Regions from separate parts of the Acinetobacter sp. CAU_H_60 genome, predicted to be linked through region 2. Evidence: predicted binding sites of a transcription regulator. Region 2 holds the regulator's gene; the other holds the start of a gene.

Region 1 (15,872 bases), 1.0 Mb from region 2:
CCATGCAGACTGAACGCGCCATTATGGAAGTCGATTATTTCTCTCAGGTGTTTTTGACCAAAACGGTTTTACCGACGTTTTTAAAACAGAAATCTGGCCGGATTGCCTTTATTTCCAGTGTAGCCGGTCTACTTGGAACTCAATATCGGGCGTCTTATTCAGCAGCCAAAGGCGCGATTCATATGTGGGCGAATAGCCTACGTGCTGAAATGGCAGATCAGGGTATTCAGGTATCCGTGATTTTTCCGGGATTTATTAAAACCAATGTGTCTTTTAATGCCTTAAATGGGGAAGGCAAACCTCAGGCCAAGCAAGATGAAGCGATTGAAAATGGCCTGGAATCGGCTGATTTTGCCCGTCAGACTGTAGAAGCGTTGAAACGTGGTGAAGAATATATCGTGGTGGGTGGCTCTAAAGAAAAACTGGGTGTTTTAGTTTCACGTCTATCGCCAAAAGTGTTGTATAAGATGATTCGCAAAACTAAGGTGAAATAATCTGCCTGGAACATCAAGCTGGTTCTCATCGGTTACAGGTTTATTGCTTCATAGAAATAGACCTGTAATCTGAAAGTAATGTGCTCATCTTTATGATTTCTCATTTTTAAGATTTCTTATCTTGTCCAATTAAGTCATCTATTTATTTTATCTCTTTTACCCATCTCCCATTTTCACAACATAAAACTGCATAAAAGTAGCAAAACCGTCTTCAGTATTCAGTTTTAATAAAAATGATATAAAAGATTGAGATGGGAGCATTTGCCATGAAAACGCCAGTACCGGATTATTTGAATCATGTGCTTTCTGCTTGCCATGATAATAAAAAAGGCGCGCTGGCAGATTACATTCCTGAACTTGCTGCGGTTGATCCTGACAAGCTCGGACTTGCACTATCGACAGTAGATGGAACCATCTATTCTGCCGGGAATGATGACGTTGAATTTACCATGCAGTCTCTTTCCAAGCCTTTTGCCTATGCGCTAGCAATCAAGGAACTAGGGCTAAAACAGGTACTGGAAAAAGTGGGTGTAGAACCTTCGGGAGAGGCCTTTAACCAGATTTCGTTGGAAAAAGAACGCAATATTCCAAAAAACCCGATGATTAATTCTGGTGCGATTACCACGCATTCTCTGATTCCTGCCAAGAAAACAGTATCACGTGCTGAACAGTTACGCCGTTTTTTAAGTGGACTGGCTGGACGTGAATTGTCCTTTGATGAGCAGGTGTATAACTCTGAGATTAAAACGGCTTTTCGGAATATGTCGATTGGCTACATGTTACGTACTGTTGGGGTGCTGGACGAAGATCCTAAAAAAATCGTGCATGGCTATATCAAGCAGTGTGCGATTAAGGTCACCGTCAAAGATCTAGCCGTGATCACCAGTATATTGGCCAATGGTGGTGTGCATCCTAAGACGGGTAAGCGCATGCTGGATCGGGCTTTAGTCCGGCAATTACTCAGTGTGATGCTAACCTGCGGTATGTACGATGCTGCAGGTGACTGGCTGACTACAGTCGGTATTCCGGCCAAGAGTGGTGTGGCAGGTGGCATTATTGGAGTACTGCCAGGGCAAGTGGGGATTGCGGTCTTTTCACCGAAAATCGATGAGCATGGTAATAGTGTACGTGGGGTCAGAATCTTTGAAAATCTGTCGCACGATATGGGACTGCATCTCATGGAAGGTACGCCGTCAGCACAGACTATTCTGCAAAGTCGTTACACAGTGGGGAAAAAGAATAACGTCGTGGTTTATGAATTGCGTGGCGTATTGCAGTTTACCGAGTCTGAAATGCTGCTACGGATCTTGCAGGATGAACCGGAAGGTAAAAGTACCATTATCCTCGATTTAACCAATCTCACTCTGATGCATGATGTCGGTGCCCGAATGCTGTTTGAAGGCGTGGATCGCTTAAAACAGGATGGGCATAAAGTGCTGGTTGTAGACTCAGAAGGTTTATTGGATAAAGATCAGTTGAAGGGGAGAAAGAGAGTGGTGGTGACGGAGGAATTGGAGAAGTTTTTGGAAAGGTTTAAATGAGACCTCTCCCTTGCGCAGCAGTGCTGCTCATCTCCTAAAAGGAGAGGCAATTTCATTTTTAAATTACTGAAGCAAATAAACACATGTTACTCCCTATCCCTGAGCGAGTTTAAAGCACTGCTTTAAAGGAAGCGCAAGAGAGGATTGAGGTAAGAATATAAATAAAAAGCCCCGAACAATGTCGAGGCTTTTTCACATCCTGTAATCTTATTTAATATGCTCAGCAATATCAGTAAAGATCACACCTAAACCATGTGCACCAGCATCTGGATAACCCAGGCTACGGTCACCTACAGTTCCAGCCCGGCCCATACGTGCCACGATGTCTTTGGTGGATTCTGCACCTTGAACCGCTGCTTGAGCACCTAGAACAAAGTTCTCTTTGAAGGTCTTGTCGGTATTGGCTGACCAAGAATCGGCACATGGAACCAGAGCATCAATCAGGGTTTTGTCACCTACAACGGCACCACGGCCAAATGAACGTTCACCAGTTGTTTGAATACCTTTTACCGCAGCTTGTAGCATCTCTGCAAAATCCGCAACAGTTAATGTGGTTTTACCTTTAATCGATTTGCTGGCTGCACGGAAAGCAGAACCCCAGATTGGACCAGATGCACCGCCACAATGTTCCATGATAATCATGGAACAGTTCAGCAGGAAATCATCCATCTGTTCAGCTTGAACCAGTTCATGCCATTGGCATTTCAGCTGTTTAAAGCCTTTTGCCACACTCATACCGAAGTCACCATCGCCGGCATGGGCATCCAGCTCACAGAAAGGCACTTCATTTTTAATGATACAGGCACTCATCACATCCACCACATAGCGCATGTTTTCAATGGTGAATTGTTCATTGGCAATCACAGCATGTTCAGGATGTGTTTCAACATCTGTATTTACTGTGCGTACAGCAGCTTGGTCTTTGGCAGCAAACTCAAATGGCAGTGCAGGTGAACCATCCATTTTAAATGCGGGGGTATTGGCTTCTGCATCCAGATAAGTTTTCAGTTCATCATCCACAGCTAGTAGCGAAACTGATGCACCTGCCATGTCGATACTGGTCATGTAGTTGCCGACAAAGGTACGGTAAATTTTGATGCCTTTACTTGCCAGATGTTCACATACATCATTATTGAACACATACAATTCTTGCAGTGGTGTTGTACCAAAGCCATTTACTAGAACTGCAACTTCAGTCAGGTTTGGACGATCCAGGAACAGGTCATCGACAATGCGCTGAGCTAGTTCTTTAGAAGGCAGAATCTTTTCACGACGGATCCCCGGTTCACCGTGGATACCGACGCCGTATTCCATTTCATCTTCAGCTAAAATGAACGTTGGTGTGCCTTTGGCTGGAACGGTACAAGAGGTAAAGGCAAAACCAAGGCTCATTACATTGTCTGCCGCTTTTTGTGCCAGTTCTTTCACACGTGCAAGTTCATAACCTTTAGAGGCAGCAGCACCGGCAATCTTATGCACGAAGATTGTACCAGCAACACCGCGACGACCAACTGTATATAGGCTGTCTTTTACTGCGATGTCATCTGCGACTTTTACGTAATCAACCTTGATGCCATCTTCAGTTGCTAATACAGCGGCATTTTGAAAATTCATCATATCGCCAGAATAGTTTTTGATGATCATCAACACGCCTTTGTCAGTCGCCACTTGCTGCAAGGCTTTATAAACTTGAATCTGTGAAGGTGAGGCAAACACGTCACCACATACGGCAGCGTCCAGCATGCCTTGACCGACAAAACCGGCATGAGCAGGTTCATGACCGCTACCCCCACCACTGATCAGCGCGACATTTTGGTGTTTTTCCTTTCGGGAAATGATTTTATAAGATTCATTAAATGCCAGTTCTGGATGTGCCAGGACAAAGCCTTTGCACATTTCGACAACGATGTTTTCAGCACCGTTCATGAGTTTCTTCATTGGAACACCAATAGTCATTGATTTGGGAGATAAATTTATTGGTCTATTATTCATGAAAGTGATGATTTTTGCAGACTTAAAAATGTAATAACGGACAATTTTGGAATGATGGGTTAGAAAAGGGGCGCATATTTGATAAATTAAATCCCTCCCAACCTCCCTTTGAAAAAGAGAGGAGCTGTCACGTAATTTATTTACATGGCGTCCCCCTCTTTGGAACATAGGGGTTAAGGGAGATTCTAAAAAATGAGAATAAAAATGAAACCTTACAATAAAAACTTAAAACAAGCCTCGCGTGACTTACGTAACAACCTGACCGATGCTGAAAAATTATTATGGTCACGACTTCGGAATAAGCAAATTTTAGGTTTGCAGTTTTATAGACAGAAACCAATTTTAAATTACATAGTGGACTTTTATTGCCCAGCAGCGAATTTGGTCATTGAATGTGATGGTAGTCAGCATTTTACAGATGGTGGTTTAGAGGCAGATCGGGTTCGTGATAAAGCCTTGGCTCAGCTAGGTTTAAAAGTATTGAGATTTGATAATAGGCAGGTGATGGGGCAGATTGATGATGTGGCAAATGTAATTTATAAATATTGTTTGAATGAACTTCCTAAAGAATCCCCCTAAATCCCCCTTTTATAAAGGGGGACTTCATGCGAATTTGATGGCGGTTATGGAATCACGTAGTTCCTCCCTTTTTCAAAGGGAGGTTAGGAGGGATTAAAAACTACTTTCATATATCTTTCTTGCTTCAGCGGCTTTATCTAATTTTCTATGAATTAATGATACTGTTGATAGAATATCTAAGGCATCTTGTTCATCAATATTCCATGTGATTTTGGGAGCATGAGCAGTCGTATTTCGAAAATTTCCAAAGACACCTTTAAGTAAATTCATGAAACCCTTCTGCTCGCTCTCCTCACTTTCAGTGGTAAGTTTATTTAATGCTAAATAAGGGATTTTACCTTTATAAGAAAAGGCTTGATCAACAAGTTCTGCACCATCAGTAGTTAAATTTGTTTTAATTCTAATTTTTTCAGCAATACTTTTAGTAGCTTCAAAAACCGCATGAAAATAATTATCTACGAGTAGTTCTGCTCTACAGAAGGCTAAGACATCAGGATGTATTTTTCTATCTAATAAAGTTTTTCTTAAATTTTGTGCTCGTGCTTCAGCTTCATCAAAAGTTTGAACTTTGTCTGCTTGCTTGAGTTCGCCACTTTCAGTGAGTTCAAAACCTTCAAATGACAAAATATAATTCAATTCAGTTCGTATATTTTCAAACCATTCTTTTCTATGGATATGCCGTGAAGGACGCATAACATACTTAATAAAAGCTAAGACATTATTGGAGCAGCGATCTTCAGTTTGTTTTGAGTATAGAGCATCATATAAGCGTTTCCATTTTGTTGAATTTAATTGAAGATCTTTGATATTACATTCAGCCAGATACTTGGTAATTTCTGTTCCTGAAAGCCCATTATTAGTTTCACCTAAAGTTTTACAGATGCTTTCTAAGCTTCCAAGATCTAAACTTTTTATTATTGCCATTTGTCAATCTTAAATTTTTCATGGATTTAAGCATTCTAAATATTCATTTTATTTATAGCAATTTAATCCCTCCCAACCTCCCTTTAAAAAAGGGAGGAGCTGTCATGTAATAAATTTGATACGTGAAATCCCCCTCTTTGAAAAAGAGGGGTTAGGGGAGATTAAAAACAAAAAAATCCCCTCACTCGAGGGGATTTTTTATATTCGATAAGAATGGATTCTTCTCCCTTTATCAAAGGGGGATCGAGGGGGGATTAAACCACTGAATCATCCAGATTTGGCGCTAACCAGCGTTTCGCTTCATCCAGTGTCCAGCCTTTACGCTTCGCATAATCTTCCAGCTGATCGCCAGAAATTTTGCCCACGTTAAAGTATTCAGTTTCAGGGTTTGCATAGTAGAAACCGCTCACTGATGAAGGTGGCCACATCGCAAAGCTAGAAGTCAGGTAAGTACCCATCTTCTCAGTCGTACCTAACCAGTCAAAGAGTGGCGCTTTTTCAGAATGTTCAGGACAAGCTGGGTAGCCCGGCGCAGGACGGATGCCGACATATTTCTCTTTGATCAATTCATCATTGTCTAGAGTTTCGTCTGCCTGATAGCCCCAGAACTCTTTACGGATCCTCTGGTGCAGATGCTCAGCAAAAGCTTCGGCAAAACGGTCACCCAAGGCTTGAACCATAATCGCATTATAGTCATCACCTTTGGCTTTATATTCCTGAGATAATTCTTCCGCACCGAAGATCGAAACGGTAAAGCCACCCAGATAATCCTGAGCTACATCTTTAGGTGCAATAAAGTCAGCCAATGAGTAGTTTGCTTTACCGGTTACTTTGTCAGATTGCTGACGTAAGTGCTCGAAGGTATGCGTTACGTTACCAGCTTCATCAGTCACTGCAACCGTATCTGAACCGGTACGATTTGCAGGGTAGATGCTGAACGTTGCACGCGCATCGAAACGTTTATTTTCGATAATGTCTTTCAACATTGCTTGTGCTTGTGCATACAGATCACGTGCTGCTTCACCAACGACTTCATCTTCAAGGATTTTCGGGAATTTACCCGCAAGGCTCCAAGAGATAAAGAACGGTGTCCAGTCAAAGTATTCCACCAAGGTTTCTAAAGGATAGTTGGTGAAAGTCTGTGAACCGATGAAGTTTGGTTTAAATGGCGCATTCTTGTCGAAGTCGATTTTGAAACCATTTTCAACCGATTCAGCATAAGACAGTTTCGCTGCTTTCGGCTGTTTGTTGGCAAGACGGGTACGGATTTTTTCATAATCCGCTGCATAGTCTGCTGCCAGTTTTGGCTTCATCTCGGCAGAAAGCAATTGAGTCGCTACACCTACAGCACGAGAGGCATCAGCTGTGTAGTACACGCCATCATTCTGGTATTGAGGGGCAATCTTCACAGCCGTATGTGCCTTAGAAGTCGTCGCACCACCAATCATCAATGGAATGTTAAAGCCTTTACGCTGCATTTCTTTGGCAACGAATACCATTTCATCCAGAGAAGGGGTGATCAGACCAGACAAACCGATGATGTCAACTTTCTCATCAATCGCAGTTTGCAGAATCTTTTCACATGGCACCATGACACCAAGATCGACCACGTCATAACCGTTACAGCCCAGTACCACACCAACGATATTCTTACCGATGTCATGTACGTCGCCTTTTACGGTGGCCATCAGGATTTTACCTTTGGCTTCACCTTGGGTTTTTTCCGCTTCAATGTACGGGTTCAACCAGGCCACGGCCTGTTTCATCACACGTGCAGATTTCACCACCTGTGGCAGGAACATTTTACCGGCACCGAACAAGTCACCGACCACATTCATACCGGCCATCAATGGACCTTCGATTACGTCGAGTGGACGAACGGCTTTCAGGCGAGCTTCTTCAGTATCCTGATCGATATAAGTGGTGATACCTTTAACCAGCGCATATTCAAGACGCTTTTCAACCGGTTCATTACGCCATTCCAGGTTTTCTTCAGCTTTTTGCGCGCCGCCTTGACCACGATATTTCTCAGCAATTTCAAGCAATTTTTCAGTTGCTTCGTTGCCACTTTCACCCTGGTTACGGTTCAGAATCACATCTTCAACCGCATCTTTCAGCTCTTTGTCGATGTCATCATAAATCGCCAATTGACCGGCATTCACGATACCCATGGTTAAACCTTGCTGGATACCGTAGTACAGGAATACCGCATGGATCGCTTCACGCACCGGTTCATTGCCACGGAATGAGAAGGATACGTTCGAGATACCACCAGAGATCATCGCATTTGGCAGGTTCTGTTTAATCCAGCCAGTAGCTTCAATGAAATCTACAGCATAGTTGTTGTGTTCTTCGATACCGGTTGCTACCGCGAACACGTTCGGGTCAAAGATGATGTCTTCAGACGGGAAGCCTACTTCATTCACCAACACGTCATAAGAACGCTTACAAATTTGTTTTTTACGTTCAGCAGTATCGGCCTGACCATTCTCATCGAATGCCATCACAATCACCGCTGCACCGTACTGACGGCAGAGGCGGGCACGTTCTACAAACTCGTCATAACCTTCTTTGAGGGAAATCGAGTTAACAACCGCTTTACCTTGGACGCATTTCAGACCAGCTTCAATGATTTCCCATTTTGATGAGTCAATCATGATTGGCACGCGTGAAATATCAGGTTCAGATGCCACCAGATTCAGGAAGTGCACCATCGCGCCTTCCGAATCAAGCATGCCTTCATCCATGTTAATGTCGATGATCTGTGCACCGGCTTCAACCTGTTGACGGGCAACATCTAGCGCTTCGGCGAAGTTTTCTTCTTTGATCAGACGCAGGAATTTTTTCGAACCGGTAACGTTAGTACGTTCACCGACGTTCACGAACAATGAATCTTTGGTAATGTTAAATGGTTCCAAACCACTTAAACGACATGCAGGCTCAATTTCTGGCACTTGACGTGGGGCAATACCTTCAACTGCTTGAGCAATGGCACGGATGTGATCAGGCGTCGTACCACAACAACCACCAGTAATATTGATCAGACCACTTTCCGCAAATTCTTTAATGAATGCTGCGGTCTCTTCCGGAGTTTCATCATAACCACCGAAGGCATTTGGTAAGCCTGCGTTAGGATGGGCGGACACAAAAGTATCAGCCACGTCAGATACAGTTTTTACGTGTGGGCGCATGGCATCTGCACCTAGGGCACAGTTAAAACCAATCGAAATTGGTTCTGCATGACGCATTGAGTTCCAGAACGCTTCTGCAGTTTGACCAGTCAGGGTACGACCAGACGCATCGGTAATCGTACCAGAAATCATAATTGGCAATTCAGTGCCTAGTTCTTTAAATACTTCCTTCACTGCAAAGATCGCAGCTTTGGCGTTTAAAGTATCGAATACGGTTTCGATCAGGATGATATCGACACCGCCTTCAATCAAGGCCTTGGTTGATTCGATGTAATTCACTTTCAATTCGTCAAAAGTGATATTACGGAAGGCAGGGTCATTTACATTTGGTGAAATCGACGTAGTACGTGATGTCGGACCAATTACACCTGCCACAAAACGTGGTTTTTCAGGCGTTGAATATTTTGCACAGGCTTCTTTAGCCAGACGTGCTGCTTCACGGTTGATTTCCGGAACCAGATCTTCCATGTGATAATCAGACATTGAAACACGGGTGCCGTTAAAGGTATTGGTTTCAATAATATCGGCACCAGCTTCAAGATACGCTTCATGAATGCCTTGAATAATCTGTGGCTGAGTCAGCACAAGTAAGTCGTTATTGCCTTTAAGGTCGTATGCCCAATCAGCAAAACGCTCACCACGATAATCGGCTTCTTCCAATTTATGGCGTTGGATCATGGTACCCATCGCACCATCGATAATTAAAATTCTCTTGGCAAGAAGTTCTTTTAGGGTGGCAAGTGTGGACATTCAAACTTTCTCAGTAAGCATCAAAAACGGCAATAATCTTAACAGATTAGTGCGCAGTTTTCTGTAACGCTTATACAGAATGCTGGATATGCCTGATTTGAAAATTTGATAAAGACACTCAAGCCGGTATAGAAAGCTGAAAACAGATGGAAATCTGGAAATTAAAGTTCTTGATAAAAGCGTGCGACTGGAAAATAAAATGTAAGCAGCTTTCATCAGAGTGTCATATAACAAAGCTAATCTTTAATCAAATATGACAGGCTCGGAAATATGACAGCCGGGTAGGAATGACCAGATATATTGCAAAACATGAATAAAGCCGGGCGATTCAAGTGTTTTTCTTTTAATAAATAATTGATTATATTTGTATATTTTTAAAATTTAGAGCATGTGGTTACAGGATAAACGGCAACGAGAAAGTCTAAAAAACTGGTTTATATGACAGCACTTTGTCATATAATTGTCACAATTTAACTGAACAATATGGGGATTCTTGAATCCTCTATTCCTGCTTGCATGAATTCTAATCAAACTCCCTTAGGTTCAGCACAACAGTCGCCTTCTGATAAGCCGGCCAATGTTCATGTGCCAACACCGAAATTTTTTATGCCGGTGTTTCTGACTCTAATTATCTCCACGCTGATCTATATCGGCTTCCAATTGACTTCAGATTTAGCTCATGTCCCACCGATCGGTCTGTATTCAATGATTCTTTTAGGCACGGCGTTATTCATTGCGCTGGGCTTTGAATTCGTCAACGGTTTCCACGACACGGCCAATGCGGTTGCGACCGTGATTTATACCAATGCATTGTCTGCACCGGTTGCAGTCATGTGGGCAGGTTTTTGTAATTTCCTCGGGGTAATGGTGGCCAGTGGTGCTGTTGCATACGGAATCATTGCATTATTGCCTGTCGAGCTGATTATGAATGTCGGCACAGGTGCCGGTTTCGCTATGGTCTTTGCCATGCTGATCGCTGCGATTCTCTGGAATCTGGGTACCTGGTTCCTTGGTATTCCCGCTTCAAGTTCACATACCCTGATCGGTTCGATTCTGGGGGTAGGTATCATGAACTACCTGCTGAATTCTGGTGGTGGTGCTTCTGGTGTGGATATGGAACAGGTGCTGAAAGTTGGTAAAGCATTGCTGTTTTCACCTCTGATCGGTTTTGCTTTTGCTGGGGTACTATTTCTGCTGGTGAAAAAGATCTTCAGAAAGCAGCTTGAACTGTTTAAGCCACCTGAAGGCAATAAGCCACCACCACCGCTGATTCGTGCCATTCTGATCTTTACCTGTACTGGTGTAAGCTTCGCGCATGGTTCAAACGATGGTCAAAAAGGTATGGGCCTGATCATGCTGATCCTGATCGGCTGTGTACCTTTAGCATATTCATTAAACAAAAATCTGGATGCAGCGCATATCCAGTCTTTTGGCCAGTTGTCTGCGCAAACGGCTGATGCGATTTATCCGCAGCATGAAGATATTCCGGACGAAAAAGCACGTGCCATCATTACCACATACATTCAAACCAAAGAATTGAATGCTGAGGTTGTTCCTGCACTGGCAAGTCTGACCGATCATTTGGGTGATAAAGTTGGTAGCTACAGCAACATCAAGGATGTTCCAGAAGCACAAGTTTCAGAATTCCGTAATGACATGTACCTGAGCACCACAGCGTTTAAACGTCTGGATAAAGCACAAGCTTTACCGGCAATGAGCGAGGTTCAGGAACAAACCGTTGATGAGTATCGCGACAATCTGGATTCATTCCTGCAATACATTCCGACCTGGGTAAAAGTGGCAACAGCTTTGGCACTTGGTCTGGGAACGATGGTCGGCTGGAAACGAATTGTCGTGACTGTGGGTGAGCGGATCGGTAAAGAACATATGACTTATGGTCAGGGCATGTCTGCTGAATTGGTAGCGATGTCGACCATTGCCGCTGCGGATGGTTTCGGTATGCCAGTCTCTACGACTCACGTTCTAAACTCTGCAGTTGCAGGTACCATGGTGGCGAACAAGTCTGGCCTAAACTTTAAGATGGTGAAATCGATCCTATCGGCTTGGGTGTTTACACTACCTGCAACGATCTGTTTATCTGGTGGTTTGTACTGGATTCTTCTGAAAGTTTTCTAAGAAGATTCGATGTAAAAAACGCTGCTGATGCAGCGTTTTTTTATGGGTGCTAGAAAAGTTTTAGCCTTAAGAAATAGTGATTTGCTTTCTGGAAATAGGAGACTTTTTGTTATCTAATGACTTTCAAAATTATAAGGGATGCTCTCTCTATGGGATGAGTAGCATTGCTGCGCAAGGGGGGGAGGGTAATCAGAAGGCTAAAAGTATTTTCAATAGAAGGATTAATAGCTAATTTCAACTAAATGTAAAAAATGAGTATTTCTTAGTCTTACTTTTGAAAGATGAGAAGTGCACTTCGCAAGGTAACAAAAATCTTTTGTTAGGCTGATGATATGTCCCTATATCACAGCCTAACGGCGACATCCATGTCGCCTGACTAATAAAATTGATTTCATCTTTATTTCAGAAAAAATCACTTCTTCAACTTACCTAATAATCCTTTCGGTAGTTTATCTGTTGCAAAACCATACAACGCAGCAAACGGCAATGCTGTACGTGCCAGATAAGCCACACGCCATAAACCGCCATGATTCGCACCAGACATCATTAACTCAAGTGGATGATTGAGTTTTACATCAGGATTGGCGACTGACTCAGGATTACGCAAGTCATGAATCCAGAGTGCAGCCATAATCGCATTGGTGGTTTCAGGAGCGAATGCTTCTACATCAAACAGGCTGGCACCGTTAAATGCAGCTTTTAATAACGGATTCTTGGTCACTGAATAAGTTGTTGTTGAAGGGGCGATATTGATGCTCACTTGCTGCCCGTTAGCACGTGCCAGCGTCGCACGCCATTGCTGGATCCGTTTAGCCAGTGCATAGTTTGGACCTTGCTCAACGACCAGACAGTCGCAAACACCATAGGACTTGTCGCCAACCTTAAACAGATCCTGCTCATTCTTCTGGAAAAAATGCTTGCGTGAAATCAGTGAAATCCCTTTAGTTAAAGTGCTTTCTAGCTTAGATAATTGCTGATATTTGCTTTGTGAAGCCTGCACCACTTCTTCAGGTACTGCGTAGACATCCGTTGGCGTACACATATACATCAGGCTAGTATTAGCTTTCTGCTCGCTGACATATTTCATGATGGCATCCATCGCCATGGAAACACGTACGTGCTTTTCACCGTCCAGATAAGCAATTGCCGCGAGATCCAGATTCTGTTTGAACTGAATCAGCCATTGGGCAATTTCAGGAATCTGGGTGAGCAGGTTAGCCCCCAGTTTTTCTTTTAAAATATCTAGTGAAGTATCAGTTGGCAGCGCTTCAACTGATGGTGCATATAAAGTGGCGTTGCCTTGACTCACTGTATCTAGAATCTTGCCCCAGACACGAGTATTTGGCAGATCGATCGCTACGATATTGGCTTTCCATTTGGATAGCCAAGTCAGTGGACCTGCTTCAGAAGCGGCTCCAAATAGAACAGTGGTACGATCGGATAGGTCAAACCATTCCGGATGGGCAATACATTCACGCAGTGCATTGGCATGACTAGGTTCGACGATACCACGCTCTTCCCAAGACTGGATTTGATCCAGTAATGTTTGTCCTTGCAGTTTTTTGCCATGATAAGGCACATACCATTCTGGGGCTTTTTCAGACTGGCCTTTCAGCTGGAAGGTATTCAGGTTCTGCGCAGGCAAGGACATCACATCTTTTAGTAGATGCTTCTGGCCATCACGATCAAATTCAAAGCTGGCATGTGCAGTTTCCAGACCTTGCTTGGCAATACTCAGTGCTGCACCTGCGGAGCGTAATCCATCTACAACCAGATGTTTAAAGTGTACTGGATATTGCTTACGCCAGTTCTTTTCCTGCTGTGCTGCGGTAGCATGTACAGGATCAACTGCGCCTAAGGCTTCAGAAATAATGTTACGGCCGATTTTCGATGTGCTTGGTTTTTGTTGTGAAGCAGAAATGGGAAATTGAAGACCGTCTAGGGAAGTGGACATGCAAAATATCTCGCAACTTACAGCAATTAATATACAGATGTATACATTATCGCTGCTAAGTTGCTTCCTGGGTTGGCATTAAATTCCAGTCTTGGGTCTTAATTTATTACGAGATGTTTCAAATAAAAAGGAAGCTTGAAGCTTCCTTTTTAGGGTGTGTTGACACTTTTAGCTTAAAAAAATAGCGAAGTAGTAAAATCAAATCACCAAACCCAATTTTACTATTCGCTATGCCTCGTACCATGCTGACAGATCAACACTGGCAAAAGTTGAAAGTTATTCTGCGTAATTTATCCATTCACCACAACTCAAATTTACGCAATTTTATTGAAGCTATTCTCTATAGAATTAGAACAGGCTGTCCGTGGCGAGATATTCCTTCTTGTTTTGGTCATTCCAATTCTATTTTCAAACGTTTTAATCGTTGGTCAAGCAGCGGTAAGTTACTTAGATTATTCAAATTACTAGCCTCATGCCCCGATATGGAGTGGATTTTTATTGATGGCTCTCATGTACGTGCTCATCAACATTCTGCCGGCATAGCGAATCAATCTATTTCTAAAAGTGTAGGAGGAAACTCCTCAAAAATACATTTGATTGTTGATGCACATGGCAATCCTATTGATTTCATGATTACCGATGGAACCACACATGATGTTAAAGTTGCGCCTGATTTAATATCAACATTAGATTTAAAAGAGACAAAAGTGGTATGTGCAGATAAAGGCTATGATTCAGAACCACTGCGTGAACAGATCAGGAAAACAGGGACTAAAGCGAATATACCAAAGAAAACGAATAGCCAATCGAACAATGACCATATGGACTGGTATTTATATAAAATCAGGCATTTAGTTGAAAATATGTTTTGTAGATTAAAGCAATTTAGAGGAATAGCTACTCGATATGACAAGCTCAAAAGAAATTATCAAAGTTCTGTTGCCTTAGTCTGTATATTTTTATGGCTACCGTTATAGGGTTAATTATGAACAGTAAGTGTCAACAGACCCTAGCAATAGGTTAAAAATTAATTCGCTGTGCCTTTAATGAGTTCTTCCAGCATGAAAGCGGTATTGTCCAAACCCGCACCAGTGATGTACCAGGCATCGGCATTCACATAGATGACTTTTTTCTCAGCCAAGGCTTTGGCATTTTTCAGGGTAGGGTGTTTTTGAATATTATCCTGAGCGGTGTATTTCTGGGTATTCACCGCACCACGATCCAGGACAATGATGTAATCCGGATTCTTCTCAACGGCTGCTGTAATACGCTGAACATTTTTCTCAGCTGCTTTCAATGCTTCTGGAGAGCCGACTTCTGGACGGGGTGCATCAGACTGTTCAGATGGATCCAATACCGGTTTAAAACCTGCTAATTCATAAACAAAGCCAAAACGGTCATTTTCTGCATGTGGCATAAAATTTTCACCGACTGCAAACAGCATCAGTGCAGTTTTGCCTTCAGTCTGCTTTTTCAGTTGTTGCTGCAGCGTTGCGATTTTACCGAGCTTTTCAGTAGCAATTTTCTCTTTACCAAATGCACGAGCCAAGACATGGGCACGTTCCGTCAGATTGGCAATATATTGGCTAGTATCTGGAGAAAGATCTAAAGTCGGAGCAATACCTTTAACAGCCTCTGCTTTGGAAGCCGAACGGCCACCGACAATAATCAGATCAGGTTTTGCAGTTTTTAGTACATTGAGATCCGGTTCGAACAGTGAACCAGCTTTGGTGAATTTGTCCTGCTGGTATTTGCTTAAGTTGCCTGCAAAGTTTGCTGCAGGCACCAGTTGAGCTTCAAGCCCTAGTGCATTCAAGGTATCCAGTGCAGATAGGTCATATACTGCGATCTTTTTCGGGGCTTTTTTGAGTTGAATATTTTGGTCTTTATAGTCGAAAGTGACCTGTGCAGAAACTGTAAAAGAAGTTGTCAGTCCTAATATTGTGGCAAGTACTAAAGTCTTAAATTTCATATTTATTCCTCTAAATTCGCGACAAGATTAGCATAATTTATAGAAATGAAAATTATTTTCATATGTGAATTGTTAAAAAAGGGATATTTGCTATCCCTTAATCATTCAAAACTTTAGAAGGGAATTTGAGTTAGTTTATTTAGGAAATGCGGAATAAGTCGTGGTTCCAGAATAATCGTCATCACCACACCATAAGCCGCACCCCATAGATGGGCACTGTGATTGATATTGCTGTTGCCGCGCTTGCCCGACCAGATACTATAAGCCACATATAAAACAGCAAAAATAATCGCAGGGACTGGAATAAAGAACACGAAAATCAGCTTCCATGGTTCAAAC
Region 2 (15,872 bases):
AACATGCGGCAGGTTGGCGCCATCCTGAATCTCGTCCTCAGGATCATTTAAGCATTGATTATGCGATTGAATTAGCAAAAACTGCTGAACGCGGCCTGTTTGATGCCTATTTCCTTGCAGATGGTCTGGCAGTCAACTGGAGTCATGGCGCTTCCAAACATAATAAGAATGTCGGTTATAGCGATAAAGTTGTGGGCTTTGAACCCGTCACCTTATTCGCAGCGATTTCAGCCGTCACCCAAAATATTGGTTTTATTGCAACTGCTTCTACCACCTATGAAGAACCGTATCTGTTGGCACGAAAATATGCCTCTTTAGACCATATCAGTAAGGGTCGTGCCGCTTGGAATGTCGTCACCACTATATCTGCTGAAACCGCGCGGAACTTTGGTTTCAGTGCACATCCGGATGCCAAAGTCCGTTATGAGCGCGCGGATGAATTTATTGAAGTTGTACAGAAGCTCTGGGATTCCTGGGAAGATGATGCATTCCTCTATGACAAAGAAAGCGGTCATTTCTTTGATGCATCTAAACAGCATGAACCTCTGCATAGCGGCAAATATTTTAATGTCCAGGGTGCACTCAATGTCCCTCGTCCACCACAAGGCTACCCCGTCATTGTTCAGGCAGGCCAGTCTGAAGATGGTCGTGAACTGGCCGCCAAATATGCCGAAGTGATTTTTACCGCCCAACAAAACCTGTCTGATGCCCAAGCCTTCTATCGTGATGTTAAAGGTCGTCTGGTTAAATACGGTCGTCATCCGGATGATCTAAAAGTAATGCCGGGGGTTTCTGTCTTTGTAGCTAAAACAGAACAGGAAGCCAAAGAAAAATATGAATTACTGAATCGTCTGATTCATCCAGATGTCGGTTTAGGCTTACTGTCTGGTCTGGCAGGTGATATTGATCTTTCAAACTATGATTTGGACGCCCCATTTCCTCTCAAAGATATTGAGATCAAGTCTAGCCGTCAGCAAATGATGTTCGAGATTGCAGCGAAGCATCACTTTAGCATTCGCCAGCTATATGAATATATTGCCTCTGCTCGCGGTCACTGGACGCTGATCGGGACACCTGAACAGGTAGTCGACCAGCTACAGGAATGGTTCGAAAATGAAGCGGCTGATGGTTTTAATGTCTTGCCACCAACGACACCTGCCGGTCTGAATGATTTTGTCGATTTCATCGTACCCGAGCTACAACGCCGTGGCCTGTTCCGGACCGAATATGAAGGCACAACTCTACGTGAAAACTTAGGATTGAAACGTCCAGAAAATCAGTATGTGATTGCGCAACAAAATACTGCGGTTGCCTCTTAAAACAGCCATTATAAAAAATGCCCGATAGGGCATTTTTTATTTCTTTAAGTTAAGCACTGGGGTAATTGGGGCTAGTGGAAATGACAAATATGGGCGAAGTTGTGTCGCTGTTGATTTCTGTATAACTTGAAATGAATGAAGCTCCTAGTCTACCAGCAAAACTGACCAAAGCTTGTGAGTAGCGGCTGATCCTTTATAGTTGAAAAATTTAATACTTTTAGAATTTCTCTTTTCAACTGCTGTAGTCGCGTATTCTGGCGCTTGCGTGGGTAAGATAAGGGCACTTTTAAAACCTGTTCGATTCGTCCAGGATTAGCCTGCATCACGGCTACTGAATTGCTCAGCAATAAGGCCTCAGCAATATCTTGGGTCGCTAAAATCACGGTAATTTTTTTGGCTTTCCAGATTCGTTGTAATTCTTCATGCAGATGATGACGCATTAGCGCGTCCAGCCCAGCAAAAGGATCATCTAATAATAAAGTATCCGGTTGAGTAACCAGGCTTTTGGCAATTGCCACTTTCAGATTCATGCCAGCAGACAAGTGTGATGGATAAGCATCCTTAAACGGCGTCAGTTGCAGCAATTCCAACTGTTCCTGAATTCTTCGGTTTTCCTCTTCTCTGCTTAAAGAGATTTGATGTAAGGCCATGCGGATATTTTCCGTCACACTGAGCCAGTTAAACAGTCGATGATCCTGATAGACAATACTGAGATTTGGAAGATGTTCAGCTGGCTGTTTTCCCTGAATCAGAATCTGTCCCTGTTGATGCTGCTCCAAGCCCATCAGTAAACGTAACAATGTGGATTTACCGCATCCAGCATGCCCTACCACACTGACAAAATCACCTGCATGAATATCCAGATTAATATCTTCGAGGATCTGAGCCTGCTGATCTGGTGCTGTGCTATAACTTTTATGCAAATTTTGAATTGTGATTCTACATTGAGAGTGCTCCGTCATTTTTTCTCACCTTTTGCTGCAATACATATTTAATCATTGTTCTAGATTGGTTCTATCCTATTCACGATCTTGGATAAATTTCTGTCTCTTTTGAATCTGCCGAAAATAGGACTCTTTTGACTATAAAAGAGTTTGGGGTAAGGAGTTATCTTGATTTTTTATTTGGTTATCAAAAGCATGTATAAGTTTTAATAGTTAGACATAAACTCATAAATTTCAATATTTTAAAATTTTATTCTTCTATATAACATTATTTAAAATATTCCGCATAACTAAATCGCAACAATGCTTAGGGTAATAAAAAAACCCGCGAATGCGGGTATTCAATTGGCTCAGCTTACCAGGCCAATTTATACTGTTCCAGCTCATGCGGCACAAGCTCGACCTGATCCTGGAAATCAAGCAAGATGTCATTTTTAATGGCCGCCAGACGGTAATCTTCACGCTTACGTGGACGTTCAAGATCCACTTTCACAATACGTTTGATTCGTCCCGGATGTGGCTGCATTACCACTACCCGATCACCTAACAATACTGCTTCCTCTACATCATGAGTGACCAGAATAGAGGTGATCTTTTCTGACTGCCAGATCCGCTGTAATTCCTGCTGCAGATTGGCACGGGTCAAGGCATCCAAGGCACCAAAAGGTTCATCCAGTAATAAAATTTGTGGACGATTCACCAGACTACGTGCAATTGCCACACGCTGGCTCATTCCTCCAGACAGCTGACTTGGATAGGCAGTTTTAAACTGGCTCAATTGCACCAGCTCCAGATGATAATCAATCAGTTCCTGCTTTTCGGCTTTGCTCAGACCTGATTTGTCCAGCGCTAAAGCTACATTCTGCTCGACACTCAGCCAGGGAAACAAACGGTGATCCTGAAACACAATACCGCGATCCAGACTGGTGCCCTGAATCGGTTTGCCATCAATCAAAATGCTGCCTTGAAACTCGGCATCAAGGCCCACCAAAAGCCGCAATAAGGTTGATTTGCCACAGCCACTATTACCGACAATACTGATGAACTCGCCTGGCTGGATATTCAGATTAATCTGGTCTAAAACCTGTAACTCTTCCCCATCTTTAGGGAAGTACTTGTCGAGTTTCTGGATCTCGACATGACCCTTAATATTCACCTGTTGATTCATGTTGTTATCTCACATCTTTTATTTATTGGCCGCCTGACGCCAGCGTAAGTTATAGTTTTCAAAGAATTGTGCTGCCTTGGAAAATAACAGCCCGACAATCGCAATAATGGCCATGCCATATAGCACCACTTCCATCTGGAACAGGTTCTGTCCGTCCATGATTGGATTGACCACGCCAACCGAGGACACAAAGAAATACTCCGCGCCAACAGTCGCCACCCATGAAAACACCAGCGCAATATTCAAACCGGCAAAAATACTTGGGGCTGCTGCGGGTAAAATCACTTTAAAAAAAGTACGTACCGGACTGAGCTGGAAAATCTGCGCCACTTCCTTAATTTTGACCGGCACATTCTTGACCCCGTCATAGGTATTAAAGAACACCGGATAGAACACGACTAAAGCAATAAAAATCACTTTTGAAACTTCACCATGTCCAAACCACATGATCATCAGTGGAATCCAGGCAAATACAGCCACGTGTTTAATAGCATTCAGCGTTGGAGAAAAGATTCGATCCAGCCAGATGTTTAGACCCAGGGCCAAACCCAGCACTGCACCCATCACTCCACCGGTAATAAACCCTGCCGTATTACGCAGTAGGCTGGCGATAATATTTTCTGTCACCTCGCCTGCCTGCCAGCTTTCTACAAAGGCCTGCCATACAGCAGCTGGCGGTGACAGCAAAGCAGGATCAACCCATTGTTTTGCGGTTACGATCAACCAGGCAACCAACAGAACCAGAGGAATGACCCAGCCGCGATAATCTATTTTTTTCATGATGTTCTCTCTATCTAGCCTGATCCCAACCACGGAACTGTTTTTGTATGAGGCGGATAATGACGTCAAAGCCAAATCCCACCAGTCCAATCACTACTACAGTTGCCATCACCACATCGAGCTGGAAAATCTGACGGCCATAGACCATCACATAGCCAATCCCTTCACTTGAAGCCAGCAGTTCTACTGCAACCAGAGCGCCCCATGAACTTGCCAGAGATAAACGCAGACCACCGATAAAACTGATAAAAGCACCCGGCAGAACCACATTTTTAAATCTGGACCAGGTGCTCAGTTGATAAACTTCCGCGACTTCGGTCAATTGCTGTGGAATATTGCGTACCCCTTTAAATACATTGATCGTCATCGGCACCAGCGCGGCTTTAGCGATCAGAATAATCTTAAGGGCTTCATCAATTCCGACCAGTAAAATTAACAGTGGAATCCAGCCGATCACGGGTACCAGATTAATGGCTTTAAACGTAGGCCAGATATAGGCCTCTGCTCGACGTGATAGTCCCATGGTCAGACCTAGGACCAATGCCAGTACAATGCCGGCACTGAACCCGTAGCCAATCCGGCTCAGACTGACACTCAGATTGCTCCACAGTTCGCCGGTTTGATACAGATCTTTCAGGGCGACCCAGACCAGTTCAGGTGCAGGCAGCAATAAAGGGTTCACCCAGTTCCGTTCTACCGACACATGCCACAGATAGAACAGCGCGATGGGGAAAATGACTCCAATTCCCCATATGAACACCTGATTCTGTTTAAAAAAATTCAGAATACTTTTTCGATTCAATCTGGATGCAGCATTGTCCTGTGTCGGTGTCTTGGCTGTTTCAAGCTCGATTTCCTGTAACATCACTCAACCTCCTCAAGGGCATGATGGTTATTGCCCATTGGCATTGAGAGGTTTCCAATAATTCTGTAAATTCAGCGTTTTTACAGCATTATTGACATACTTTGGTTCGATCCATGAATCTACATTGAATTGACCACGAATGAGCTTAAGCTCCTGACCTGCTTTAAGTTTTTGCTTAATCAGACTAACGTTGTATGCATCAAAAATTGGCGCACTATTACGTTTTAAATCCACACCAGTATGTAGTCTGCTAATAACAGAGAAAGGAAGACCTGATTTTGCCCATTGCTTGAATAGCTGATCTTTATTGACAGGATTACTTTCCCAGGCTGCCTGTTTAACTAAGACATTCACGATACGCTGTACCACTTCAGGATATTTCTGTTCAAACTTCGAGTTCACTACAACATAACCTGAAGTTTTATAAACATCTGGTTCATTCTTAGTGGTATAAATGACTTTAGCAATGCCACGATCTACAATGGATAAAATCGGTCCCGCACTCCAGATGGCATCAATATCACCACTGGCAAGTGCTGAATAAGCAACTGGCCCATCCATATTCACAAACCGGAAATCTTTTTCGGTATATCCGTATTTTTTAAGGACATTAATAATCGATAAATGGATATTGGTTCCTTTAAAGAAGCCGATACGTTTACCTTTCAAATCTGCTAATGATTTTGCATTGGAATCTGCAGCAACGGCTAGATAAGTATCTGTTTTAGTACTCGCCACTAAAATAGCTTTGGTATCAAGCCCACTCGACCTACCAATCAGCCCAGGCAAATCCCCAATCCATGTAATATCTACCAAACCATTGGCATAGGATTCATTAATTGCAGGACCCGCACCTTTAAAGTTATTCCATTGCACTTTAATGCCATCTTTCTGGAATTCTTTTTCAAATAAACCCAGTGTCTGTGCCGTTGCATAGTAATTGCCATAACCTACAGGACGGTTACCAGTTCCTACCATTGGAGAGGCAAAACGAATAACATTAGGTTTAGCTTCTGCTGCAAAAGATTGAACAGCAGGCACCAGTGTTGCTGTGAAGAGAAGGCCAGCAAATAATACTTTTGACCATTTAAACATGTGAAAATTCCTCAAAATATAAAATTAGAATCCGTACTGGAATTGTGCGACCAGTTCGTTATAGCTCTTGTTTGTAATGTCATTGTTGACATGGTTCAGGTTGATCTGAAACTTGGTGGTTTCCGCAAAAAATGCATTCAGGCCCAGACTGTGAATATCAACCGTTTGATCGGCTAAATTCTTGTCACGATCAATGGTGTCGTAGCGATAGAAGGCCTGGTAAGACTTTGGCCACCAGTCGTCATAACGGCCCTGATTACGGAAGCCTTTGACAAACTGCTCACCAAAGTTCCAGAACAAGGTACCTGTGTGCGACTCACTTTCACGCTTATAGGTCTGTGCAGTTTGTGAAATATAGGTGTCATCTTCACCTTGCACATATTCATAGGTCATACCGAATGGATGATGGTTATAGTAAATATCAAAGCCTTTACGCAGCACATCGCCTTTACCAGCAAAGGCTGCGCTGGTACCATCAATTTCCAAATAGATTGCTCTTGCCTTGATACCAGGACAGACCAAAACTCAGTTCACGCAGCCATGAGTTATATTCCGCAGGCAAGGTATAACGCAGACGTCCAATAAAGTTTTTGTCATCATTGTCATCCGATTTATTGGCACCATTACCATTCACCAGACCAAAGGCATAGCTGATCATTGGCGAGCGATAGTTATAACCATAGTCCACGGTTGGTAAGGCATCTCCACGCACAATCAGACCGACTTCACGCAATGCCAGTCCATAACCTAGTCCCGGCAAACTAAATAAGGCATTGTTAATGGTAGGTTTCAGGTCTTCAGTGGCCTGAACTTCCTGGCCAAATGGCAATAGTTGCTGACCTAAAGTGACGCTCAAGCGTCCCGTGTCGGCACTTAAGGTTGGTAATACGTGATAAGTCAGCTGTGCATCCAATAAGTTCAGATAACTGTTATTGGTTCCTGTCTGTGGAGAAGTACCAAAACGCAGGTTGAAATCCAGGTTTTTGCCTTCTTCATAGTCTTTATACAGGTTGCCAATAAAACCAATTTGGACTGCACCTAAATCAAACGAAGAGTGGCGGTCTTGAACTGCCATCCCGGTATTGGTACCCGTAGGTGGAGTGCGCTGTGCTTCATCGATATAAGAGGCTTTGGCTTGTACCACCCCGTTAATCAATAACTGACGTGTTGATAATGCCGTTTTGGTATCGCGGTCACGTTGTACCTGATATTTATAGTTTTCCAGATCGCTTTGCAGACCTTGCAACTCGGCACGTGTCACAAAGCTTTGGTCATCATCAGATTCAGTTTCTGCATCAGCAGATAGTTCAGCCTCATCAGCAGTAGTGGCTTCTGTAACGGCTTCGTTCTGATTCTGAATCTGCGCTAACTGGGTTTTTAATTGTTTTAATGACTGCTCGAGTTGACTGACCTGTTGTTGTAACTGACCTACCTCCGCATCTGCATGCGTTAAGCCAATACTCGCGCTTAGCAGAGTCAGTACCGTTGCCCCTTGTTTAAAATATTGCTTCATACAATCGACACACCTACAGTTTTGCCAGTGAAACATCAGTCGATTTGATCAGCACAATCACCTGACTTCCTACCTGCAAATCCAGCTCTTCTACAGAACGTGTCGTAATTACCGAAGTGAAAATACCTGAAGCAGTCACCACATCGACTTCAGAAACCACATCACCTTTTATAATTTCCTGAATAGTACCTTTTAACTGGTTACGCACATTAATAGATTGAATTGTCATTATTAATTCCTGTTGTTTTGGTTGGAATTAATATGCATGATTTTTAATATGCCGAAAAATAATATAAATAGATTTTGATATATTATTTTATAAAATCTAAAAATATTATTTTAAATCCAGTTAATCTGATAATTTAAATATTCTTTGTTTTTAATCACGATATTTTCATATTGCCAATCCAGAATATTTTGACTTGCCAGATTCTTTATCTCTTTATTAATGGTTTGGCGTGAGGCAGAGAGTAAATCTGCTAAATCATGCTGGGAGATCTTGAGTTTAATTTCAGTTCCCAGAGGATGAGAACGACCATACTGAATCGAAAGATCATGCAAAACCTTACATACTTTTTGATGTAAATTAGCGACTTGCAGGAATTTGACCTGCTGGATCAGATATTGCATCCGATGGCTGAGAATATTTAAAGCATCCTGCTTTAAGTGATTGTTATCATTTATTTCTTCTATAAATATATGCTGTGGAATTTGCAGGACTTTAACCTGATTAAAAGCATAATAATCATAATCAATCACTTGTGTATTGAGGCACGGAAGCAGGTTAATCAGATGCTTTTCCGAGAAATAATTAAAGGCATGAAAACGACCCGACGGGCTTAAATATCCAATCTGTATAATCCCATCAAGTAATATATATAAAGCAGTATGGCAGTTTTCTTTATTTAAAATTAAATCGCCTTTTTGATATTTTCGAATCGTTGAACATTTTAAAATATAATCCAGTTTATCCTCAGAGATATTTTTAAATATATTTTTTAATATGTCGTAATTTACATTATTTTTTGCAGTATGAATTTGCATAAAATGATCCACCCTATATTTTATTTAAATATTAGATGGATCATTAATGACTGGCGAATCATTTATTCTTGATTATTTAGCTATTTATATGCAAAGTTTCCAATTGAATAAGAATTACTTATGAAACTTTTTCATAAATACCGTCTTCACTGTTATAGCGGAAATTGCTGATATCCTGCTTGACATCTTTACGCAGTTCACGGCTTGGACGGCCATCCACACCTACTGGCACATCACCCTCTAAAGTCACACGGCGTACTACACGGTGCTGGTCACCATAATCATTAATCGCACGGTGTTGTGTCGCACGGTTATCCCAGATTGCCACATCACCTGCACTCCAGCGCCAGCTGACAATATTTTCCAGCTTCTCCACATAACTTTGGAACAGGTCGAATAAACGGCGTGATTCACTTGAACTATAACCGACAAAGCTCTTAAAGAAATGGCCCAATAACAAGGTTTTTTCACCTGTTTCAGGATGAACACGTACCAACGGATGTTCAGTTTCATATTCAGTTGAGTTGAAGTAGTTTTTATATTTTTCCAAAGCTTCTTTTGGAACACTGACTTTTGCAGCATAGTCAAAGTTGTTGCTGTGAATCGCACGCAAGCTATCCGCCAGTGTTTTCAGTTCTTCAGGTAAATCATTGTAGGCAGCGGTTGTATTTGCCCATACGGTATTGCCACCTACTGCAGGTGCAACCACGCTACGCAGGATAGAAGCTTTTGGATAAGCATCAATAAAACTGATGTCCGTATGCCAGCTGTCTGCACGTGCACCGCGTGAATCAATTTCCAGAATATGTGCAGAGCCATCTTTTACCGGTACAGTCGGGTGATTCAACGGCGTGCCTAAACGCGCTGCAAAGGCTTCTTGGGCGACATCATCCAGATGTTGCTGATCTTTAAAGAAGATCGCTTTATGCTGCAATAATGCCTGATTGATTTCATTCACCACTTCATCAGCCAAATCCGCTGACAGTTTTACGCCCTGGATTTCAGCGCCAATACGGCCACCAATTGGTTGTACCTGGATGTGTTTATATTCATAAGTCATGATTATTTCCTCTATCTATAATTATGTCGACCTTCGGTCTGTGAAATCATCATGCCGAATCGGCTTATCTAACGCTGTCAATTTATTGACATTCTTATGCACCATTTTTGATTTATAAAATACTTTAGCTGCTTAAGTTTTCGGGCATAAAAAAACCCGCTTACGCGGGCTTTGATCAGAGTGTTTTAAGCTGACTTTTTCTTCTGCTTGCCGAGGCGGGTAGCTAAAGCCGTGACTTTCTGATAGCCAGTTGGCATGAGGCGCTGAATTAAATCAATCGCTTTGGCATCATTCCCAATCAGCAGACGGCGTTTGTCTTTTTGTACCGCATCCAGTATTTGACGGGCTGCTTCTTCTGGTGGGCAACGCAGCAGCTTATTAAAATTCTGTGCAGATTTTTCCGGATGCATTCCCAGACTACGGATACTGTCATTCATTTTCGCTGCAATGGCGATATTGGTGCGGATTCCGCCTGGGTGTACACAGAGTGCGCTTACGCCGCAGTTTTCCATATCCAGTTCCTGACGCAAGGATTCGGTAAAACCACGCACAGCGAATTTAGTGGCATTATAAGCAGACTGAGTTGGCTGGGCAGTTAAACCGAACAGGCTGGAAATATTGATGACATGACCATCACCGGTTTTCTTGATTAAAGGCAGGAATTCTTTGGTACCATAGACCACGCCCCAGAAGTTAATGCCTACGATCCATTCCAGCTCTTCATAGCTGGCGCCTTCTACGGTAGAACCGAGTGCCACGCCAGCATTATTAAAGATCATATTCACGCTGCCATGATCTTTCTCGACCTCAGCGGCCCAAGCGTGCATTTCTTCCAGATTAGCCACATTGACCTTTTTGGTTGTGACACGAACATCAGTACCTTTCAGCAGCTCAACGGTTTTAGCCAGACCCTGTTCATTCACATCGCTTAAAGCTAAATGACAGCCCTGCTTCGCTAAAAGCACCGCAAGTTGCTGGCCGATACCTGAACCTGCACCTGTGATGGCCGCGACTTTATTATTAAAATTTTTCATTGAATTTCCTTGATTAAAACACTGCCCTTCCATGACAGCCTGTTTTTCTGTCGCATAGGGATACAGCACACCGTTTCAATATAGTTTTGACAATCCATATTGTCAATAATTCCAGCATGTCTCTACGGGCCAATTTTCAGGTTTGAATTTCAGCATAGGTCAAAGCCGGATTTATTGATAAGATACTTAAAATCTCAAGCACATGAGTCTATGGTCTTTATGACGGATGCAGTAAATTCAGGACAAAAACTAGCAAGTAAAAGTAAAGAACGCCAGTTTAAAGGACTTTCTATGGCTGAGCGTCAGCAGGCACGTCGTGAAAAGCTGATTGAGGCCGGGATCGAGGCTTATGGTCGTCATGGTTTCTTTTCAGTCACAGTAAAGGATATCTGTAACGAAGCCAAACTGACTGAACGTTATTTTTATGAATCCTTTAAGAAAAGCGAACATCTGTTCCAGACTATTTTCCTCAAGCTGATTGACCAGTTACAGCAAAATGTCATGCAGGCGATGATGCAGGCTTCTTCTGATCCAAAGAAAATGATCGAAGCCGGTCTGACTGCCTTGCTGACGACCTTGCGTGACAATCCACGTATGGCACGGATCATTTATATCGATGCCATGCTGGTGCAGGAACTGCATAATCAGGCCACCATTCATGAAACCATGTCACGTTTCGACCGCATGATTCACGCCTTTGTCATGTTGATGATGCCGCAGTTAAATCGCAGTGAGCAGGAAATTTCACTGGTGTCGACCGGTTTAAATGGTTATGTCACCCAAATTGCCATTCGTTGGGTGATGAGCGGTTTTAAGCATTCGCTTGAGGAAGTTTTATCGTCTTGTAGTGTGGTTTTTTTGGCGCTGCTCGAGTCATTTTCAGAGAAAAAATAGCTGTTAAATCCTGTGCTTAATAGGCTTTTCTGCATTTACCAGTCAGTTGAATATTTATGCTGTACTGCGGAAATGAGTAAAATTAATTTATGATTTTTTAACAAGTTTCTGCGCTATATTTGTCACAAATCTTTTCGAATTTCAGCAGTTTTTCCCTTTCTGCAATGATACTGTCATAATTAGTCTTTGTAATAAGCCTGTCATAAATATAAAACGGTTCACCGTTTACATGAAATAGGGTATTGCGTTGTGAAAGATGACTACATATTAATCGTCGATGACGAGCTCCCGATTCGGGAAATGATCCATACCTCTCTGGATATGGCCGGTTTTCAGTGCTTACAGGCAGAAGATGCCAAGCAGGCTCATCAAATGATTGTGGACCAGCGTCCAGCATTGATTTTGCTGGACTGGATGATGCCGGGTGGTGTCAGCGGTGTGGACCTGTGTCGTCGTCTGAAACGTGATGAAAGCCTGTCTGAAATCCCGGTGATCATGCTGACAGCACGCGGTGAAGAAGACCACAAGGTACAAGGTCTGGATGCCGGTGCCGATGACTACATGACCAAACCGTTCTCGACCCGGGAACTGGTTTCCCGGATTAAGGCGGTATTGCGCCGTGCCAATGCCCTGAGTGGTGAAAAAACCATTGATGCCAATGGCCTGATTCTGGATCCGGTCAGCCAGCGGGTCAATTTTGGCAACAACATTCTGGAAATGGGACCCACTGAATACCGTTTACTGGCATTCTTTATGACCCATCCGGAACGTGCCTATACCCGTGCGCAATTGCTGGATCAGGTTTGGGGCGGTAACGTCTATATTGAAGACCGGACCATCGATGTGCATATCCGCCGTTTGCGTAAAGTGCTGGAACCTTATGGCGCTGACCGCTATGTACAAACTGTACGTGGCACCGGTTACCGTTTCTCGACCCGTGCCGATGTTGCACTCGGTTAATTATTTTAGGTAAATCTTGTTTTATGTATGAGCCCTATCCTGTTCCCGAACTGTCACATGAGCACAAAAGACTCCGTTACAGCAGCTTATGGGATTTTGCCAAGCAAGATTTACGTCTCCTTCTTCTCTTCCTGGTGATTGCCAGTTGTATTGGTCTAGGCATCGGTTATTTCTGGATCTGTATTGTTCTGGCCTTTGTTGCCTTCTTTGGCACACAGTTGCGTTCACTCTACCTGGTCAATGAATGGATTTCTAATCGTCCTTATGATGTTCCACCGAATATTGGTGGGATATGGGGTGCGCTACTTTTCAATGTTTATCGCGCCCAACGTCAGGAACGGATTGTTCAAGCGGAAATGGTCGAATTGATTGATCGTGCCCAGTCTTCGCTGGTGGCCTTGCAAGAAGCCGTGGTACTACTTGATGAAAACCAGCAGATTGAATGGTGGAATCCAGCGGCCGAACGTCTGCTCGGAATCTCGAGTGATGACCGTCGCCGTAATATCCTGACCTTGTTACGCCAACCGAGTTTTATTGACTACTATCATCATATTGATGATGCGCCCGATGGCCTTAAAATGAAGTCTTCGATATTCGAAGATCATTACGTACAGATTAAAATGACCCGCTTTGGCGGTGAAAGCCGTTTACTGGTCGCCTATGATGTGACCCGGATGCACAATCTGGAACAGATGCGTAAGGACTTTGTCGATAATATTTCGCATGAGCTGCGTACACCTTTGACCGTGCTCAGCGGCTATATCGAAACCTTTACCAATCAGGAAGATATTAGCCCACGCTGGAAACGCGCCTTTGACCAGATGCAATCCCAGACCCGTCGCATGAATGCACTGGTGAATGACCTGTTGCTGCTATCCCGTCTGGAAAATGACAAGAATATTGCCAAGAACCAGATTATTGATATGCCGAATCTGATGAACCAGCTGTTTGATGATGCGCAAGCCTATAACGTGGATTATGGCCATACCCTAAATCTGGATATTGACAGTCACTGTGACCTGATTGGCTCAGATATGGAAATTGCCAGTGCCTTCAGTAACCTGATTACCAATGCCATCAAGTACACGCCTAAAGGTGGAACCGTCACCATGGGCTGGCATGATGATGGTGAATCGGCCTATTTTGTCGTAGAAGATACTGGAATTGGCATTGATCCTAAACACTTACCTCGCTTGACTGAACGTTTTTACCGGGTTGATTCTGACCGTAGTCGCCGTACTGGTGGTACAGGTTTGGGACTGGCGATTGTGAAGCATGTACTGATGCAACATCAGGCCCAGCTCGAAATTGATTCCCGTGAAAATCAGGGCTCCACCTTTAAGGTGATTTTCCCTAAAGAACGCCTCAGTTTCCCAGACTGATGCAAAAATAAAAAAAGGTGCAAGTCGCACCTTTTCTTTTTTAGCGAAGGCTTTAAGACTTTAATGCCTGCTCTTTGGATAAGGCCCGGAAATAAGCCGCTCGATGCGAGATCCGTTCCAGATAGGCTTGAATCGCCGGATAGCTTTTACCGGTACGGCTTTGCATGGCTTCAAGCGGAAAGCTCATCTGGATATCAGCAAAACTGAAACGACCGGCAAAATATTCATGCTGGCTTAAATGATCTTCCAGAAACTGGATATGGTCTTTTAAACGGCTTTGCACAAACTGCTTCTTCACCCCTTCACAAATTGTTTTAGCAACCGGACGTACCAGAAATGGCACTTGCTCAGGAACTTTGGTCATCACCAGTTGCATCACCAGTAAAGGCATCAAAGACCCTTCTGCATAATGCATCCAGTAGCGGTATTGCGCCTTGTTCTCGGCACTGATCGGCTGAAACTGATAGGTCGAATCATAGGTTTCTTGGAGATACTCCAGAATGGCGGCAGACTCAGCCAGTACCAGATTCTGATCTTCCAGAATCGGGGCTTTACCCAGAGGATGAACCTGTTTCAAAGCAGGCGGAGCAGAATAGTTAGGCAGGCGTTTGTAATACTTGATCTCATAATCAAGTTCCAGCTCTTCCAAGGCCCACACGATTCGAAATGATCTTGATTGTTCGAGATGATGTAAAACACGCATATTAGACTCATGATTTTATTGTTATTACTGCGTGAGCATAGCAAAAAGTCTGGCTCTAACTAAAGAGTTTATCAGTCTACTTACATTTTCCCTACCGGATATAGCGTACCCTCTTTTAGCTTAAATCAGGTTAGTGCGGATCTCCAGACTGCGTAACAGGGTTTTGGTCACTGGGGTTTTGGCACAAATCTCCAGAATTTTCTGCTGCAAAGCCGAATCATGAGCAATATCGAAACTTAAGCGTCGTTCAATCCATTCCTGTCCTTCTTTATTGGCAAAGAATTCTGCTTCAACCTGAAAGTCGCCCAGTTCAATGTCCTTATGCTTGGCATACATGCGCAACGTAATCATGGTGCAAGAGATCAGACTGCCTAAAAGCAGATCATAAGGTGCAGGACCTGCATCCTGCCCGCCGAAGGATTCAGGTTTATCGGTCAGATAATGATGTTGACCATGACTGATTTCTCCCTGCCACGGTATGGTTAAGCTCTGTATTTTGGCAATTGCGATACGGGCCATACTGATCCTTTGTTCTTATAGTTATATGAAAGATTTATCGAGAAACACGCATATGTTCTGGAAATGCCGGTGCTTCCATGCGCGGCCCATCATAGCTTGGAATGGTGCCAAAACGCGGGTGCCCCATCATCCACTGTTCACGGGCCAGCTTCAGTTCTTCCACATCACGACCAACCAGATTCCACCACAATAAAATAGGGCTTTCAAACGGCTCTCCACCAATCAGCAAAACTCGTCCACGCGCATGAATTTCAACATCCACATGCTGTAATCCAGGCTCAAGAATCACCATATTATCTTCGGTCAGTTCATGCCCATTAATACTTGCCAGACCCTCAAGGGCCATAAAGCCATATTCAAATCTTGGATCTAAACTCAAATGGGCACGGGTACTTTCAGCAGCAAACAGATCCACACCCAAAAGTTCGGTATGCACTTTAACCGGGGATTGTGTATTTAGGAATTCCCCGACTAGGACCGTACATTGAATGCCTTGTTCTTCGATCACAGGTAATTCCGGATAATGATCAAACGCGGGAGCCATATTGATCTTGTCATCAGGCAGGGCGATCCAGAGCTGTGCTGCATGCAT

Evidence for each region. Region 2 encodes PhoB, which activates phosphate uptake and scavenging genes when phosphate is short. Its sites were predicted from a motif close to TGTCATNAANCTGTCATAA; they were not measured.
Region 1: AC4MBN_RS03860 (inorganic phosphate transporter) is a predicted target of PhoB. The motif match lies at 9,922-9,940, and genes of this name have one in related genera.

The regions. Positions count from the first base shown of each region.
Region 1 covers NZ_CM178653.1:832,873-848,744, forward strand. Annotated here, with positions in the region: gene AC4MBN_RS03830 (SDR family oxidoreductase) at 1-494, shown strand, start outside; gene AC4MBN_RS03835 (glutaminase) at 761-2,035, shown strand; gene dhaK (dihydroxyacetone kinase subunit DhaK) at 2,243-3,973, opposite strand; gene AC4MBN_RS03845 (endonuclease domain-containing protein) at 4,232-4,606, shown strand; gene AC4MBN_RS03850 (TIGR02391 family protein) at 4,700-5,530, opposite strand; gene metH (methionine synthase) at 5,785-9,471, opposite strand; gene AC4MBN_RS03860 (inorganic phosphate transporter) at 9,988-11,607, shown strand; gene AC4MBN_RS03865 (hypothetical protein) at 12,020-13,561, opposite strand; partial or broken gene AC4MBN_RS03870 (IS5-like element ISAba31 family transposase) at 13,792-14,557, shown strand; gene AC4MBN_RS03875 (ABC transporter substrate-binding protein) at 14,589-15,533, opposite strand; gene AC4MBN_RS03880 (rhomboid family intramembrane serine protease) at 15,647-15,872, opposite strand, start outside.
Region 2 covers NZ_CM178653.1:2,884,575-2,900,446, forward strand. Annotated here, with positions in the region: gene AC4MBN_RS13745 (LLM class flavin-dependent oxidoreductase) at 1-1,319, shown strand, start outside; gene AC4MBN_RS13750 (ABC transporter ATP-binding protein) at 1,469-2,281, opposite strand; gene AC4MBN_RS13755 (ABC transporter ATP-binding protein) at 2,619-3,431, opposite strand; gene AC4MBN_RS13760 (ABC transporter permease) at 3,450-4,211, opposite strand; gene AC4MBN_RS13765 (ABC transporter permease) at 4,222-5,076, opposite strand; gene AC4MBN_RS13770 (ABC transporter substrate-binding protein) at 5,104-6,171, opposite strand; gene AC4MBN_RS13775 (hypothetical protein) at 6,196-6,657, opposite strand; gene AC4MBN_RS13780 (hypothetical protein) at 6,647-7,684, opposite strand; gene AC4MBN_RS13785 (TOBE domain-containing protein) at 7,698-7,913, opposite strand; gene AC4MBN_RS13790 (Crp/Fnr family transcriptional regulator) at 8,024-8,728, opposite strand; gene AC4MBN_RS13795 (TauD/TfdA dioxygenase family protein) at 8,847-9,788, opposite strand; gene AC4MBN_RS13800 (SDR family NAD(P)-dependent oxidoreductase) at 9,974-10,822, opposite strand; gene AC4MBN_RS13805 (TetR/AcrR family transcriptional regulator) at 11,042-11,716, shown strand; gene phoB (phosphate regulon transcriptional regulator PhoB) at 11,966-12,676, shown strand; gene phoR (phosphate regulon sensor histidine kinase PhoR) at 12,700-14,058, shown strand; gene AC4MBN_RS13820 (glutathione S-transferase) at 14,111-14,761, opposite strand; gene AC4MBN_RS13825 (OsmC family protein) at 14,882-15,280, opposite strand; gene AC4MBN_RS13830 (pirin family protein) at 15,315-15,872, opposite strand, start outside.